3 regions of the Mycobacterium kubicae genome follow, and region 1 is predicted to be linked to each of the others. Evidence: riboswitches for the same ligand, from Rfam matches in the RefSeq annotation. Region 1 holds a riboswitch; each other region holds the start of a gene.
What was found. A riboswitch is a leader RNA that binds a small molecule or an ion and turns the genes downstream of it on or off. The one in region 1 is predicted to bind magnesium.

Region 2: another riboswitch for magnesium. It lies ahead of I2456_RS13255 (PPE family protein); the one in region 1 lies ahead of I2456_RS16420 (PE family protein).
Region 3: another riboswitch for magnesium. It lies ahead of I2456_RS11575 (Rv1535 family protein); the one in region 1 lies ahead of I2456_RS16420 (PE family protein).

The regions. Positions count from the first base shown of each region.
Region 1 covers NZ_CP065047.1:3,479,793-3,483,981, reverse strand. Annotated here, with positions in the region: gene I2456_RS16425 (PPE family protein) at 1-1,164, opposite strand, end outside; gene I2456_RS16420 (PE family protein) at 1,179-1,478, opposite strand; M-box (ykoK) riboswitch at 1,771-1,941, opposite strand; partial or broken gene I2456_RS16415 (IS256 family transposase) at 2,420-3,419, opposite strand; gene kasB (3-oxoacyl-ACP synthase KasB) at 3,691-4,189, shown strand, end outside.
Region 2 covers NZ_CP065047.1:2,844,081-2,848,269, reverse strand. Annotated here, with positions in the region: gene I2456_RS13255 (PPE family protein) at 464-1,657, opposite strand; M-box (ykoK) riboswitch at 1,955-2,129, opposite strand; gene I2456_RS13250 (PPE family protein) at 2,242-3,465, opposite strand; gene I2456_RS13245 (PPE family protein) at 3,556-4,189, opposite strand, start outside.
Region 3 covers NZ_CP065047.1:2,436,816-2,441,004, reverse strand. Annotated here, with positions in the region: gene ileS (isoleucine--tRNA ligase) at 1-1,356, opposite strand, end outside; gene I2456_RS11575 (Rv1535 family protein) at 1,714-1,956, opposite strand; M-box (ykoK) riboswitch at 2,233-2,402, opposite strand; gene I2456_RS11570 (NAD(P)H-dependent flavin oxidoreductase) at 2,554-3,684, opposite strand; gene I2456_RS11565 (carboxymuconolactone decarboxylase family protein) at 3,695-4,189, opposite strand, start outside.

The sequences.
Region 1 (4,189 bases):
TGCAGTGGTGGCACCGGTTGTCGCGCGCCCGGCCATAGCCGCCGGTGCGTAGCCGGGCATGCCGGTCCCGACCGCTGGAGGGGGGCTGAGCGGGGTGGCCCCCAAGACCGATGCGAGAGGGCTTGCCGGTGGGGCGGCCGCGGTCCAGCTGGACGGCACCGACAATGACCCAATCGACGGGGCCTGACCCAGGGCGGCAGATGCGCCGCCACCGGAACCCAGGTTCGCCAGACCCACGAGGCCTCCGAGTGGGCCGGCCGTCACAGCCTCTCCCATCGCGTTCCCAGCTGCGTCCCCGGCCGCACCGGCACCTAGCAAGCTCGTGAAGGCACCCACCGTGTTGCTGGGCATGTAGAACCCGGACGAGAAGATGGTGTTCCAGATATTCGCGTTGGGTCCAAATTCATTCCACCAGTCGAACCCAGAGCTCCCGGATCCAGACCCGGTCAGCTGGCCCAGGATTGCGGAAAGCCCTGACGTGGACGATGCAGTCGGCGATCCAAGCTGCTGGAGCGCGCCCGGCACCGCAGACGTCAACTGTGACAACGCTGTCTGCGTGCTAGCGGCACCGACTGTCGTGCCGGTGGCCTGGTTGACCGCAGCGGCCTGCATGGGCAGCGCACCGGGGTCGGTGTTCTGCGTCGGCACGGTGAACGACGGCACCTTGGTGGCTGCTGCCGACTGCGCGGCATAGCCATACATGACGGCGGCGTCTTGTGCCCACATCCCGCTGTAGTGGGCCTCGGTGGCCGCGATCGCCGGGGTGTTCTGCCCGAGCACGTTCGTCGCGACCAGCGACGCCAGCTGCGCACGGTTGGCCGCGATCACCGGCGGGGGCACCGTCATCGCAAACGCAGTCTCGTAGGCCACTGCGGCGGCCGTTGCCTGGTTTGCGGTCTGCTCAGCCTGTGCAGCAGTCGTGTTCATCCACGCTACATATGGCGCAGCGGCAGCGGCCATGGCCGTCGATCCCGGACCGCGCCAGCCTTCGCTGGTCAGATCCGAGATGACCGATCCGTAAGACGCAGCGTGCGAACGCAACTCGGCTGCCAGCCCGTTCCAGGCTGCTGCCGCGCTCAGCATCGACGCCGGTCCTGGGCCGGCGTACATTTTGGCGGAGTTGATCTCCGGCGGTAGCGCGCCGAAATCCATCATCACAGTCATTGCTACCCACTCCTTTAGCCGGTCGCGACGGTGTTGGCCGCCTCGGTGGTCGCGTATGAACCGGCACCGGCACCCAAGATGCGCACGAACAGGTCATGAACCGCGGTGGCCTGGGCGCTGACCGCCTGATAATTCGCGGCGTGGGCGCTGAATTGTGTTGCAGTCAGAGCGGATACCTCGTCGGCGGCAGCAGGAATGACGCGTGTAGTCGGCAGCGCCGCTGCGGTGTTCTGGGCGGCTAGGGCCGAGCCGATACAGTGCAAATTGTTGGCTGCTGCAGCCAGCATTTCTGGCTGTGTGGTCACAAAAGTCATCGGATTTCTCCTTCCGGAAAGCAGACTGAAGCTGCGGCTGTAGTCATGTCGAAGCACGCCAAAAGGACGCGCACTTACCAAACGAAGGCGTGCGTTGGTTTTAACCGAAGCGGCGCAAGCCGATTCAAATGATGGGAAGGATGCCGGGGCCGGATCTGAACGAAACGGTCATCGGACTCGGATAGGGACTATCACCGGGACTTATCTCGCTCTCACCTCCTCACGGCCAGGGCACACGGGGGTGCCGACACGGTGCACAATGGGATGAGGCGACCTGGCTGATTAACCAGCCGCGGCACCCCTCTCGTCAGAGCTTTGGCACTACACGGCGTATCCGGTTGTCCCGGAAGCCACTTGGGCTCAACCCTTAAGCCGGGAAGAGCTGTCCTGACCCTGGGCGTCTTTCGACGTTTAAGGTCAGTGGCCTATGTCCGTGCAGACGCCTCACCTAGCGAGGTGCATGCGGAGTTAATCCTGGCACTCGAAGGCGACGCCAGTCAACTCGGCAGCGAGATCTACAAAATCGGGGGCAGTCCCATCCGCCCGCGAAACACCCTTGGTACCTGAGCTAAGCGCGCCCGCGACACGGTGACCGTCGTGAGGCATGAGGAGTGGGGCTGACAGTTTCCCTATGCGGCCTTTACTGGCCGGTGTGGCCACGATTGCTTCGACAGTGATCAGGGTCAATCGGCCGAGGGCGATCTGGTGTCGGCGAAGGCGGGCTGGTGCGTTCAATCCGCGTGACGATGGCGGTCGGTCGCTGCTTGCTGGCCGTGCCCGGCGGCGATGGTCCAGGACATTTTCTGCAGCAGGCTGAAAACGGACTTATGACCGCGGGCACTTGCGAATTTATTGGTAGCAGTGCGGCCGACCCAAAATCAGGTTGCGTCCCGCGCAGTGGTGTAAGTCGGGCCGGCGATTCGTGGGGCTCTGCGTTTCAACTATGCCGTCAGTGCGGCTGGGACCACAACGTGTTGGTCGGGTTGGTCATTGGCGCGGTTGAGCAGGGCAAGGGTGGTTTCGGAGAGATAGCGTTTGTCGGCGACCTGCCATTCGTCATGGGCTTCGACGAGGACCGAGCCGGCGAGTCGGAGCAGGGCGGCCGGGTTGGGAACACCCCGACGACGTTGGTTCGACGCATGACCTCTTTATTCAACCGCTCCAATGGATTGGTCGACCAAACCTTTTCCAGTGCGGCACAGGGAAATTCGCGAACGCGGTGATGTCGTCGGCCGCCCCGCGCAGCATTGTTTCGACCTTGGGTAGCTGGCGTCCGAGCATGCCGGCGATGGTGTCAAGTTGCTCGCGGACTTGTTCGGCGGCGGGTTGGGCGAAGTTGGTGCGGACCGCCGCGGCGACCATCTCCGCGGAGCCCTTGGGCACCTGTGCCAGCACGTTGCGCAGGAAATGCACACAGCATCTTGGCCACGCCGCCCGAGCAGCACAGCCTCGTCGCGGCGCGCAAACCAGTGGGCATCAGAGATCACCAACTGCACCCCGGACAGGCGCATGACTTCAGCGACCGCAGAAAACGCCGTCCAGAAGGCGCCGTCCTCGCTGTCGCCGACCTCGAAAGTCCAGCTCCTCGCGGCGGCCGTCAGCAGCAACCCCGGTGGCGATCACCACCGCCTGGGACACCACCCGGTGATTGACTCGGGCCTTGCAGTAGGTGGCGTCGAGGAACACATACGGGAACCGCTGATCACTGAGAGGTCGGTCGCGAAACGCGCGACTTCGGTGTCCAGGTCGGCACAGATCCGCGATACCTCGCTTTTGGATATCCCCGCATCAGCTCTCAACGCTTTGACCAGTTCGTCGACCTTACGGGTCGAGGTGCCGTGCAGGTAGGCCTCCATGGCCACCGCGAACAGGCATTGATCGACCGGCGGCGTCGCTCCAACAATGCCGGAAGAACGACCCCGTGCGCAGATTCGGTGGCCGCCTTCGTGAGCGCTGAAACGCCTGGCTCCGGTGGCACGACGTGGCCGTTGTCTGGCCGCTGCATCGGTTCTGGTCCCGTTTGAAGGTATGCTTCTTAAGGTTCTATTAACAGCCGAGGCGATGTGGCAGCGCCGCGCAGCCCGACACTCGTCCTCACGACCTTCCCTCGCAGCTGTCGATTGACCGCAGACAACTAAGAATTTGCGCCTCATGGGACGGGAGCCGTGTGCGCGCCCACTGATGTGAGAACGAAAGGGATATGGCTAGACCCATGACAGAAATGGTTACCGGAAAAGCATTTCCGAATGTGGTCGTGACTGGGATGGCCATGACGACTGCGCTGGCGCCGGACATGGAAACCACGTGGAAGATGTTGCTCGACTCCCAAAGTGGTATTCGCGTCCTGGACGATCCGTTCGTCGAGCAGTTCGACCTGCCGGTTCGCATTGGTGGTCACTTGTTGGAGGAATTCGACAGCCAGTTGACGCGTGCCGAGCTGCGCCGGATGGGTTACCTGCAGCGGATGTCCACGGTTCTGACGCGCCGGGTGTGGGAGAACGCCGGTTCGCCGGAGGTGGACAGCAACCGCCTGATGGTGTCGGTCGGCACCGGATTGGGTTCCGCCGAGGAGATGGTGTTCAGCTACGACGACATGCGGGCTCGCGGAATCGAAGCGGTTTCGCCGTTCGCGGTGCAGAAGTACATGCCGGACGGGGCTGCGGCTGCCGTGGGCCTGGAGCGGCGCGCCAAGGCTGGCGTCAACACCTTCG
Region 2 (4,189 bases), 640 kb from region 1:
CATATCGCACGAATGGCTCGCCAGGTAATGTGTCAGGTTCGCGAAATCGTGATCCGGCGCACAGTCTGCGAACGCGGCAAGCTAAGCCTCGTTCGCCACCGTGCTATGTCGAGCAGTCAAGCGTCGCCGCCTGCGGCCGGGGTGGACTGGCGCGGCAGCAGCGACTTCGCCAATTTCCGAGCCGCCGATTTGCCGAAAGGTCGCAAACCCGGTTCGCAGCAAGGCTGCGGTCTCGCGTGCGGGTGGGTACCGACGTGTTGCTGCCCATTCGTCACTGCCATAGCGATCTCCCGAAACGACGGCTGGCGGCAAGAGCGACAGCGCCGCGTGGCCATTCCACCGTCATGCCTCGTTCTTCTGACGTTAGGAACAACGTACGCAAAAAACAGGAGGAAGGTATGCGCGAGCCGCTGTAATGTGCCTGCTCACTGGCTGGACGTTTTCTGCACAGCCCGCCAGGCCGTTAACCGGCCGCAGGCGGCCTGGCGACGAAGGTCGGGCGAGCACCGTATTGCGGGACCGCGCGACCGTAGGGTTGGCTCGCCACGGTGCCCAGCGGCACGCCCGGCATGCCGGCCGCGACGGCGGGTGGCGGCGCGACCATGGGTGTTCCTCCCAACGGGGCGCCGAGCGGGCCCACCGGTGCGCTTGCCGTCCAGGACGGCGGAACCGCCAGCTTGCCGATGATGGAGGCGTTGCCCGCGCCGGCGGACACCAGGCCGCTCGCCGCCCCCGTCGAGGCAACGGGGGTAGCCACCGCGCTTTGCACACCGGCTGCGGCCCCTTGCGCGACGTCGCCGGCCACGCCGGATGCCGCCGTCGCACCGAACAGGCTGGACAGGGTGCCGACCGTGGCACCAGGGGTGAAGATACCGGTCGACGTTATGGTGTTCCAGATGTTCGCGTTGGGCCCCCACTGAGCCCAGAAATCCGCCAGCCCTGCTGGTCCCGAGCCGGTCAGCAGCAGATTTGTGACGTCGGTCAGGCCCGCCGCGCCGTTGGTGCCAGCAAGTCCCTGCAATGCGCTGGGCACCGCCGACATCAACTCCGACAGCGTGTTCTGCGGTCCCCCTGCGGCCGCTTGACTCACCGCGGCGGCCTGGGCCGTCAGTCCGCTCGGGTTTGTCGTTTGCGCTGGCTCGACGAATGGGATCAGCTGGGTGGCGGCTGCCGAGGAACCGGCATAGCCGTACATGGCGGCGGCGTCCTGCGCCCACATCTCGGCGTACTGCGCTTCGGTCGCCGCGATGGCGGGGGTGTTCTGACCCAGGAAGTTGGTGGCGATCAACGTCATCAGCTGAGCCCGGTTGGCCGCGATCACCGGCGGTGGGACCGTCGCGGCGAACGCGGCGTCGTACGCACCGACCGCGGCCTCGGCTTGGATGGCCGTTTGCTCCGCTTGCACGGCGGTTGAGCTCATCCACGTGACGTAGGGGGCTGCCGCGGCGGCCATCGACGCCGACGCGGGGCCGTACCACTCCTCACTCGTCAGCGCGGCCAGCACCGATGCGTACGACAACGCGGTGGCACGCAACTCGGCTGCCAGGCCCTTCCAGGCGGATGCGGCAGCCAGCATGGGAGCTGCGCCGGCTCCGGTGTACATGCGTGCGGAGTTGATCTCGGGCGGCAATGCGGCAAAGTCCACTGCGAAGCTCATCGGTGCCCCTCTTTCAAGCTAGCGGTAATACGTTGCGGGAGGGACCCAAACCCGTTGCCTGGGAACAGCTTTCACGCACCTTCTCACACACGTCGGCGCAGCGACGTGTGCAGATCAGTAACGAAGGTGCCGTCAGAAGGCGCGGAAGGCGCCGGGATCGGATCGAAACGAAATGGTCGATCTGGGATACGGACTATCTCCGGGACTCACTTCGCTCTCACCTCCTCGGGGCCAGGGCATACGGGGATGCCGACAAGGCGCACACAGGGATGAGTGCCCGGCAGGACAACACCGGACGCCGCACCCCTCTCGTCAGAGCTTTGGCACCGGACGGCGTATCCGGCTTGGAAAGCCGGAAGCCACTTGGGCTCAACCCTTAAGCCGGGAAGAGCTGTCCTGACCCTGGGCGTCTTTCGACGTTCGAGGTCAGTGGCCTGTATCCGAGCGGACGCCTCACCTAGCGAGGTGCATGCAGACGCCATCGTGGCACCGGAAGTGATGGGAGTCAACCCAACGCTGCAGCCCATGGCAATAGCAACCGGGTAAACAGGCGGTAACCATCGGCCGCCGCAACCCGTTGAGTGTCAGCCGGCAGCGGGGGGACGCGACATGATCGTCGGCTGGAACCCGTATCGCGGACCACTGCCGAAGCTGCGCGAATAAGGCGTTGGGGTGGGCATGCCGGGAATGCCGGGCATGGCGGCGCCCGCTTGCGGGGCGGCGGTGCCGCTCAGGATGGATTCGGGGCGCGCGACGCCGGCCTGATCGGCGACCTCGACGGTCACCGTCCAACTCTGCGGAACAGATAATCGCCCGATCAAGCTCGCCTGGTTGGCGCCGGCGCTCACTCCCCCGAGACCCGAGCGCGCGGCGGTCGCTCCGTTCCACGCGGCATCGGCGGCATCGGCGCTGGCGATCGGTGCCGAAGCCGCATCGGCTCCGCCGTTCGCCACCGCGCTGATGTCGGCCACCGCTCCGGTGACGGCCGGCAATATCTGCGCCGGAGCCGTATACCCCGCTGACACAACCCCGTTCACCAAATTGGAGTTGAGGAAAATTCCGAAGGCGTTGCCGTCGTTCCCGTCGAGGAAATTCAACAGGTCGGCCAGCACGCCCGTCTCGGGAATCGCGTCAAGTGGCGATGCCGCCGCCGGTAACGAGAGCCCTTGCAGGGTTGCCGGCACCGAGGACATGAGTTGCGGGAGTTCGGTTTTGGTCAAACTGCCCGCTGTGGTTCCAGTGATTTGGGTAACCGCTGCGGCCTGATTGGCCTGTCCCGACGGGTTGGTCGTCTGAACGGGTTCACTGAACGGTTGTAGCACCGCGGCTTCCGCCGAACTTGCGGCATAGCCGTACATCGCCGTCGCATCCTGTGCCCACATCTCGGCATATTCAGCCTCGGTCGCCGCGATCGCCGGTGTGTTGATGCCCAAGAAGTTGGTGGCCACCAACACCAGCAAGCGCGCTCGGTTGGCCGCCACCACGGCAGGGGGCACGGTCAGGGCGAACGCGGCTTCGAACGCCGCCGCCGCTGCGGCGGCCTGACCGGCAGTTTGCTCTGCCTGCAGGCCCGAGACGCTCAGCCAAGTCACATACGGTGCCACCGCAGCCGCCATCGTCGCCGACGCCGGCCCCAACCAGCCTTCACTGACCAGTGCCGAGATCACCGACTCGTATGCCGTTGCGGTGTAATGCATTTCGGCGGCGAGCTCATCCCAGGCCGTCACGGCAGCCAGCAGCGGCGCCGAGCCGGGCCCGGAATACATGCGCAGGGAGTTAATTTCGGGCGGCAGTGCACCGAAATCCATTGTCCTGCACCTCCTTCAACCAGCCGTGATGGTGGAGTCGGCTTGGGTGCCGCCTACCGGCGACACCGATTTCGCAGTACCTGCGCGAGGTCAGCCGGCGGCTGGCGGACGGCCCATGACCGTCGGTCGGAATCCGTAGCGCGGCCCATTGCCGAAGCTGTGGCCGAACATCCCCGGAGCCGGCATGCCGGGCACACCCGGGATGCCTGCCGCGGCTTGGGGCACCATCGCCGAACTCGTCCAACCGCCGCCGGGCGCCGCGGCGCCCGCGTGGTTCGCGACCGCGGTCGCCTGCGTCCACGTCTGCGGAACGGACAATCGCCCCACCACCGCCGACTGATTCGTACCGGCCGTCACTCCGCTTGCACCTAGTGAGGCGGCAGTCGTCTCGCCGAGCGGAGGCACGCCGGTGGGGCTCGCCGGTGACGCGGCCGGTATCCACGAAGGATTCCCTTCACCGGAACCCATCGGTGGCACCGCGGCACCCTCTTGGGCGCCGAGTGCGACCGCGTTGGTGTCGGCGATGGCGGCCCACACCCCTGGGGCGATCACGGCGGGGCTCACGTACCCGGCCGAGACGAACCCGTTGGTCAGCGATGAGTTCAGGAAGATGCCGTAGGGATTGCCGTCATTCCCGTCAAGGAAGTTCAAGATGTCGGCGAGCAGGCCCGATCCTGGGATGGCATCCAAGGGCGAGGCCGCTGCCGGCGACGCGAGTCCTTGC
Region 3 (4,189 bases), 1.0 Mb from region 1:
GGTGATCTGCTGGTTGAGTTCCACCATGCGGTCCCGGAAAGTCGTGACTGCCACAAACCACGACGAAACCGCCCGGTAGATCAGCGGGTTGCGGCATCGCCAGCAGTGCGGGTAAGGGTGCTCGTAGGTTTCGTGGCGGATCAGGATAGCCCCGTTGGCCGCCGCCGGGCCGGTCTGGTTCTTCAGGTCCCGGATGATGTGCGGGTTGGCCTCAAAGACGTGCTGTCCCTGGTAGTCCGGAACGGTCGCGTCGAAGCGGCCTTTGGAGTCCACGGGTGTGACCGGCGCGATGCCGACGGTGTCGGTGGTCGCCATGTCGTCCTCGCCGTAGGCCGGTGCCATGTGCACGATCCCGGTGCCGTCCTCGGTGGTGACGAAGTCACCGCGCAGCACCTGAAAAGCGTTGGGCGCGTCCATGAAATAAGGAAACGGCGGCAGGTAACGGGTGCCCAGCAGGTCGGCGCCGCGGTAGGTGCCAAGGATCGCCGGTTCGTCGCCGAGTTCGCGGGCATAGGCGGCCAGTCGCGCCTCGGCCAATACGAATCGATGGTCGCCGACCTGGACGTGGACGTAGGTCATCGCGGGGTTGACCGCAACGGCGAGGTTCGACGGCAGGGTCCATGGCGTGGTCGTCCAGATCAGCAGGTAAGCGCCGGCCAAATCGCCGCCGACCACCTGGAAACCGACGGTGACGGCCGGGTCCTGGCGGCTTTGGTAGACGTCGTCGTCCATCCGCAATTCGTGGTTGGACAACGGCGTTTCGTCGCGCCAGCAGTACGGCAACACGCGGTAGCCCTCGTACGCCAGGCCCTTGTCCCACAGTTGCTTGAACGCCCAGATCACCGACTCCATGTAGGACGGATCCAGCGTCTTGTAATCGTTGTCGAAATCGACCCAGCGGGCCTGGCGGGTCACGTAGGCCTGCCATTCGTCGGTGTAGCGCAACACCGACGCGCGGCAGGCGTCGTTGAACGCGGCAATGCCCATGACGTCGATCTGCGATTTGTCGGTGATGCCCAGTTGGCGTTCGACTTCCAGCTCGGCCGGCAGGCCGTGGGTGTCCCAGCCGAAGCGGCGCTCCACCTTGCAACCGCGCATGGTGCGGTAGCGGGGCACGATGTCTTTGACGTAGCCGGTCAGCAGGTGCCCGTAATGGGGCAGGCCGTTGGCGAACGGCGGCCCGTCGTAGAACACGTACTCTTCGGCGCCGTCACGACGGGAAATGCTGGCGCGGAAGGTGTCGTCGTGGAACCAGTACTCGAGAACCTGTTGTTCGAGTGCCGGGAAGTCGGGGGCTCCCTCGGACAGCTTCGGATAGGCCTTGAAGTCGGCCTGCAATTCAACATTGTCGGTCAAAGTGCGTCGTCTCCCGTGTGCCCCTGTGGCTGCGTGCCTATGGCCAGGCTCCGGGGACGACGCTGCGCTGGTGCGCGAACGCCGCGGTACCACCCCGCTTGCCACGCTGGCGCGTGACCGCTCAAGTGTCAGGCTGTGACGGGCCCACCCGTTCGGCTCTACTGGGCCATGCTGGCTGTTCTTCCGAAGGCTCCCCGGTGATGGCCGGATCAGTGCCGATTGCCCAATTCTACGGGGCTGCGCAAATCCAGATGATGTGCCGAGTCCCAGGGGCTACCTGACCGCAGGCCAGTCCTGCAGTCGGGTAACCCCTGGGAGCCCGGGTTGTTCGCTATCCATTCGAACCATCGACCCTTATCAAGCTTGGACGTCCAGCACACCGGCCCGCCAAAGCGCCGCGTACAGGTGACGCAACGGCACGGTGAGCAGCCGAGCGGCACCGTCAACCAGCGGGTCGCCTCCGGCGCCGAAAGGCTGGTCCTCGCGGCGGCGCGTCACCTTCTTGACCACGGCAGCCTCGGTCGGCGCGACGTTCGGCACCACCGTCAGCTTCGGAGCGGGCGCGATGGCAACTACTTCGTCGTACAGGGCAGCGGTCATGATCGCCTCCTAGAGAATTTCGAAACAGGATTCTGTGGACTGTGTTCTGCTCAGTCCCGTCCCGTATCGGTTCGGATCCGATCGCTGCTGGTGAGTTTCGACTCAGCGTGCAACGTCGCGCCGGAGACCGGTTGGGGACGAAACGGAGCCCGGATATCGAGCCGGACTGTCACTGGAACTCATGCGTCCCTCACCTCCTCTACGGCCGCGAGCAGCGGTTGACCCGCTCTTTTCTGCGCGCACAAAGGAGTACAGAATTGCCGACTTCCGTCGGAATTCGCACCCCACTCGTTAGAGCTTTGGCACTACACGACGTGTCCGGTGAACCGGAAGCCACCTGGGCTCAACCCTTAAGCCGGGAGGAGCTGTCCTGACCCGGGGCGTCTTTCGACGTTCGGGGTCAGTGGCCTGTGTTCGTGTAGCCGCCTCACCTATCGAGGTGCTTACCGGACCGATGATGCACCACCGGTTGGACTGGGTCAACTCCACCACGCCGGGTTTTCCGGTTTTTATGGCAACCTGAGGTCCGCCCTCGGCTGCTGCCCAGCGAAGGCGCTGCGACCAGCGCAAACACCGGCAACCCGGCTGTGCGCGACATCACAGTCCGGAGTCGGTGAGGCCTTCGAGGCGGCTGACGGTGTCGATGTATTCCTCCACCATGTCCAGCACCACGGCGCGGGCGGGCCGCACTCGATCCAGCGACCCCACCACCTGGCCTACGAAGTAAGTCGCCAGTTCGCGAGCCTTGGCGCCGGGCTGAGCCGCGGCCTGGTTGATCCGGACCTGCGAATCGGTGACCAGAGCGGTCTGCAGCGGCATGCCCAACGGGTTAGGTGTGTCGGGCCGCTCCCACTCGTCGGTCCAGGCCGTGCGCAGCATGCGAGCCGGCTTGCCGGTCATCGATCGGGACCGCACTGTGTCCGACGATGTCGCAGCCAGGAACTTCTCTTTCACCACCGGCGCGGTCTCGGCTTCCTCGGTGGTCAACCACACCGACCCGCACCACACCCCTTCTGCGCCCAGAGCCAACGCCGCAGCGATCTGGCGGCCGCGGGCGATGCCACCGGCGGCCAGCACAGGGGTCGGCGCGACCGCATCGACGACTTCGGGAACCAGCACCATGGTCGCCACCTCACCGGTGTGCCCACCCGCCTCGGTGCCTTGCGCGACGATCAGGTCGACGCCGGCAGCGGCATGCCGGCGCGCGTGCTGCGTGGTCCCGGCCAGCGCCGCCACCAGCACGTCGTGGCTGTGCGCTCGCTCGACCAGGTCGACCGGCGGCGGCCCCAGCGCGCTGGCAATCAGCCGGATGCGGTGCGAGAACGCCACTTCCAGCAGTGGCTCGTAACCCTTGGGCGAGATGTTGAGACCGCCCCGGATCGCCAGGTCGGGATCGGCGTGCTGCGCCACGCCGTAGCGGTCCAACAACTCTTCGACGAACGCGCGATGCTCTTCGGGCAGCAGACCTTGTGCCTGCTTTGCGTTGACGCCGCCTTCGTCAGCGCCGACGTACTTCGGCGGCAGGAGCAGGTCGACGCCGTATGGTTTACCGCCGGTCTGCTCGTCGATCCAGTTCAGCTCGCTCTCCAACCGCCGCGGGCTGTGCGCGGTCGCGCCCAGGACCCCGAACCCGCCGGCGTTGGTCACCGCGGCGACCACGTCCCGGCAATGGCTGAAAGCGCAGATCGGAAACTCAACGCCGAGCATTTCGGCGACCCTGGTTCGCATGCCGCCGACGCTACGCCGAGCCGGTAGGTGACGGCGACCGGCCATCGGGAGGCCAGCTTGCCACCCCTTCCTCCAACGGGACCTGAAGGCTCTGCAGGATCGAGGCGACCATCCGCCAGGCACCGATGGCGGTGACAAGTTCGATGAGAACCGTTGTGTCGGAATTCAATTCCCGCTGACACTCGGTCCAGCTGGCGTCGCTCACCGCGCCGTGCCGCACTACGTCATCGGTCGCCGCCAGCACGGCGCGTTCCGTGGCGCCAAACCCGTTGCAACTGCGCCACTCCCGCACACCGAGCAGATCTTCGGCCGACACTCCCAAGCGCGAAGCGACGCGCCAATGCTGGGTCCACTCGTAGTCGCACCCAGTGAGCCAGGCGATCCGCATGATCACCAGTTCCCGCAATCTGCGGTCCAGAGCCCCATGCCAGAGCATGCTGGCCAGCAGGTCGTTGAAGACCCCGGCGAGCAGTGGATGATTCAGCAGCACCTGGAAGATGCTCAG